DNA from 2 places in the Actinoplanes sp. NPDC026623 genome. Region 2 is predicted to be linked to the other one. Evidence: riboswitches for the same ligand, from Rfam matches in the RefSeq annotation. Region 2 holds a riboswitch; the other holds the start of a gene.
The links. A riboswitch is a leader RNA that binds a small molecule or an ion and turns the genes downstream of it on or off. The one in region 2 is predicted to bind cyclic di-AMP.
Positions count from the first base shown of each region.

Region 1: linked by a shared signal. The riboswitch ahead of AB0F10_RS19790 (C40 family peptidase) and the one ahead of AB0F10_RS10095 (hypothetical protein) in region 2 are both predicted to bind cyclic di-AMP.

Region 1 is NZ_JBEZXZ010000061.1:37,959-40,154, forward strand. It holds gene AB0F10_RS19785 (MurT ligase domain-containing protein) at 1-518, opposite strand, end outside; cyclic di-AMP (ydaO/yuaA leader) riboswitch at 971-1,157, shown strand; gene AB0F10_RS19790 (C40 family peptidase) at 1,164-1,967, shown strand.
Region 2 is NZ_JBEZXZ010000023.1:39,819-42,014, forward strand. It holds gene AB0F10_RS10095 (hypothetical protein) at 1-933, opposite strand, end outside; cyclic di-AMP (ydaO/yuaA leader) riboswitch at 937-1,075, opposite strand; cyclic di-AMP (ydaO/yuaA leader) riboswitch at 1,355-1,504, shown strand; gene AB0F10_RS10100 (hypothetical protein) at 1,508-2,196, shown strand, end outside.

The DNA of each region.
Region 1 (2,196 bases), on a different contig from region 2:
GCCGCCCAGACGACCATCGGGTCGTCGGCGTTGGCGACCACGTGCACGTCGGGGTGGGCGGCCAGCGCCGTGCGCCACATCTGCGCCATCATCGCCACCTCCTTCGCCCGGTCCAGCTGGTCGCGGGACAGATTGAGCAAGGCGACCACTCGCGGGGTGGTCTCGTCGATCACCCGGGCGAGGTAGTGCTCGTCGACCTCGAGCACCGCGAACGGGGTGGCCCCGGCCTTGGCCAGGGCGGAGGTGTGCCCGGTCGGCATGTTGGCGCCGAAGGAGTTGGTGGCGACCGGGCCGAGCACGCCGAGCGCGGCCGCGGCGAACCGGGTCGTGGTGGTCTTGCCGTTGGTGCCCGACACCAGCGCGATCGCGCGGCCCGCGGCCAGGTTCCTGAGCAGGTCAGGATCGATCTTGAGACCGATCCACCCGCCGATCACCGAGCCGTCACCGCGTCCCGCAGCCCGTGAGAGCGCCGCGGCGGTTCGCGACACGGATGTCGCGACCTTGGCCCGTAGGGGCAATTTCCCGTCCGTCACGGCGACGAGGGTACCGGAAACGGACACTACGTCGAGTGGCCCCGGGGTCCGTGGCCTGCGGTGGGTCCGGATCGGCCGAACGGATGATCTCCATTCCGCCGCTCGGTGCCGCGTTTGGGCCGGTGGGGGCGTTTAGGCCATCATTCTCCCGATCTTGACCGGGTCCATGATCCACCCGGGTACGGCTTTTTGTGTGTTGTGTTTCACCCGTAACTTTAGGCGGAGGGTAAGCGCACGATTACTGATCGTGCTGGCATTTGTCACGGCCTGGTTACAAACCGGACAGGCTCAGATGTGCCAAATACTCTGAGTAACCAACCGGGGGCCAACGGTTCCGACGGAAATCAGGTAGCAAGGTTGGGCCGGTGAGCATCCGCTCGCCGCTCGTATCGCATCGGACAACGCCGAGCCCTGCCCCGGTCCGGGCGAGACGACCACTGAGTTAGTCACCACCACAAAGGCAAACGGGGGCAGGGACGGGGGACCCAGATTCGGTCCGCCGGCGGTCACGTCGCTTCGGCGGCGCGCGCCGCCCGGACCTTGGGGTGAAGTCGCCGACGGCGACCGGGCAACCTTCCCGCCCGAACCCGACAGCTAACCTCGCAGGCGTGCCGGAGGGATATCTCTACCGTGCACGAACGCAGTTCGAGCCGGAACCGTCGCATCGGCGGAACCGGCACCATCGCACTGTCCCTGGGTCTCTGCCTCTGTGCCGGCCAGCTGGTCGCCACACCGGCGGCGTCCGCCGCTCCGGTCGTCGAGGCGGCAACGGCAACGGTGATCAAGCCCAAGATCACCAACTCCGGGACCCGCTCCATCGCGTGGGGCAAGTCGTTCCGGGTGACCGCCAAGGTGATCAACCCGAAGACCGGCAAGGTCGTCACCAAGGGCTCGATCCGGCTGCAGGCCAAGCGCAACGGCAAGTGGCGCACCTGGGTGGCCAGGAAGCTGACCACCAAGGGCACGGCGACCCTGTACGCCAAGCCCGGCCTCACCACCTCGTTCCGGACCCAGTACACCGGAGCGGCCGGTGTCCACTGGGTGAACAGCCCGGCCTTCAGGGTCACCGTGCGCAGCAGCGGCGCGAAGGTGATCGCCGAGGCCAGGAAGCACAAGGGTGCGCTCTACAAGTTCGCCGCCGCGGGTCCCAAGCGTTTCGACTGCTCGGGCTTCACCCAGTACGTCTACCGCAAGACGACGGGCAAGAAGCTTCCGCACAAGGCGAACTCGCAGCAGCGGTACGGCAAGAAGATCAGCATCGGCAAGAAGAAGGTCGGCGACCTGATCGTGTTCCGGTCGGGCTCCTACGGCACGCACGCCGGCATCTACGCGGGCAACGGCTACATGTGGGACTCGCCGCACACGGGCGCCCGGGTCGGCAAGCACAAGATCTACGGCAAGAACTACGTCGTGCGGCGCCTCGTCGCCGCCTGATGGTGAGCGTTCTCCAGCGTGGCCCGAGGCCAGGTTGAGAATCGCTCATAGGTCCACAGCGGTACGGCACTAGTAAGTACAGTGCGGCACCGGTAAGAGCGGTACGACAGATCAGTGGGGCGTGACCCGGTCCGGGTCGCGCCCCACTGTCGTGCGCGCTCCACTTTCTCCTCCACTTTGCTCCCCACCCGAGCGCCGAAGGGCAGGTCGCCCCTCCCGATCGCCCGAT
Region 2 (2,196 bases):
GTTCCAGATGACGTAAAGGATGCCCAGCTGGTCGGCGTTGCGGACCAGGAACGCCATCAGGTTGTTGCCGTACTCCCGGGTGTCCTGGTTGTGCCAGGGCGCGAAGCCGCTGTTCTGCAGCGACCAGTCGCAGGCTCGACCCTTGGGATGCTCGAATGGGCCGCCGTTGCGGTGGCAGCCGACGAACCGCTTGAAGTTCGCCTTCTTTACTTCCTTGTACATATGGAACGTGCGCGGGGTGATGCAGCCGCTGGTCGTCGGGTCGTTCACGCTGCACGACTCGGGGCCGAAATCGCCGTTGGAGTCGCGCGGCGCCGGTGCGGCCTTCGGCGAATTGGCCAGCACGAAACCGCCGGTCACCGTGTCACCGCCGACCTTCGCCAGGGCGTTCTCCGCCGACTCCTTCTGCTTCCTCATCGAGGCGAGGTTCTGCTGCTGGGCCTTGACCTCCTGGTCGAGGTGCAGCTTCTCCGTGTTGACCTCGTCGATGGCCTGGTAGAGCGCGTGCAGCTTGTTGTCGTTGAGGGCGTTGATCTCCTCGAGGGAGACCGCCATCTTGAGGAAGCTCTCCGGGCCCTTGGTGTTGAGCAGGAAGCCCATGGTGGAGATGCCACCGGTGCGGTACTGCTGAGCCGCCACCGCGCTGACCTCGGGAAGCAGGGCGTCTCGCCGGGACTCGGCGTTCTTGACCCTGAGGGCGAGGGCGAGCTGCGTCTTGGTCGACTTCGCGACCGCCGACTTCGCCGCGACGAAACGCCGGCCCGTGGAGTCGAGCACGTCGTTGAGAAGCTGATCCTCTTCGCCGTCGTCGGCGGTCGCCGACTTCGAGTCGTCGGGGTCGGCGCTTGCCGGTGCGGCGGGCGCGATCAGCATCGAGACCGCGACTAGCGGTGCCAGGGCGAGGACCAGCCACCGGCGGGGTCTTGCCGTCATTCAAAATCCTTCCGCGTGGCCGCCGACCGGGTTAGCTGACGGGTTCGGGACGGAAGCGATCCCTACCACTGTTAAGTGGATTCACCCCACTACTACGCGTGGTTCCCCGGCTCGCCTTGCGGCGATTAGGCGGTGGGCTGCCGGCACCTTGGGGGCGGTGCCTTCTTGGCAGCAACCGGCGGCCAGCTTACCCGACAACGGGCCGTCTGCCAGTCTTCGCAAGGCCGATATAAGCGTTACCTACCAACGACTTTCCGTTACCTTTCGATGGAATGCGCAGGTAGTCGAGCCGCGGCGAGTCATAGGTGTGAGTCGTTGCATTCTTTCCGCGCCGAAATCACGCCGAGTGGCCGCATTGTTGCCCAGAGTGCGACACCTGTCGATTCTTAGCATCGATGGGTAGTGTTCGTCACGGTCTCAGCGCAGACCGCCGCTTAATCGCCGCAAGGCGAGCCGGGGAACCAACCGAGTAATGGGGTGAATCGGGTCCACGCCGCAGGCGCGGACCGGTAGGGATCGCTTCCGTCCCGAACCCGTCAGCTAACCCGGTCGGCGGCCGACGGAAGGAAAGCACGTGAGGCTTAAACCTGCCCGCCGACGATTAGCGACCGTGCTCGCGGCGCTCGTCGCCACCTCGGGGCTGGCGCTCGTCGCCCCGTCCCCGGCCTCCGCCGCACCTCGGCCGCTCGCCGCGCCGGGTGACTCCGGCGACGACGGCGAGGGCGGCTCCAAGTCCCTGATCGAGCAGCTCGAAGCGGCGTCCAAGGGCTTCGTCGAGGCCAAGGAGGCGCTGGCCCGCTCCAAGGCGCGCCAGCAGCAGCTGATCGACAAGCTCAAGGAGATCGACACCGAGCTCGGCCCGCGGCAGGCGGCGCTGGACGACATCGTCCAGCAGTCCTACCGCGTCGGGCGGCTCGGGCCGATGACCGCCCTGCTCACCGCCGACTCCACCGGCAGCATGCTGGACCGCGCGGAGATGCTCGAGACGGTCGCCGCCAAGCAGAACCGCGCGGTGCGTGACCTCAAGGACTCGAGGGACCGGCAGCAGCGGGCGAAGGCCGCGATCGACGCCGAGATCCGCGACCAGCAGCGTCAGGTCGACATCATGGCCAAGCGCAAGGCGCAGGCGGAGCGGGCGCTCGATGCGGCCAACGCGGCCGGCGCGTCGAACGGCGCCGAGGAGTCCTCGGGCGGCACCGAGTCCAGCGGCGGTGGCTCCAGCGGCGGCGGGAGCGACCTGCGGGCCGCGGCCGCGCCGCGCAA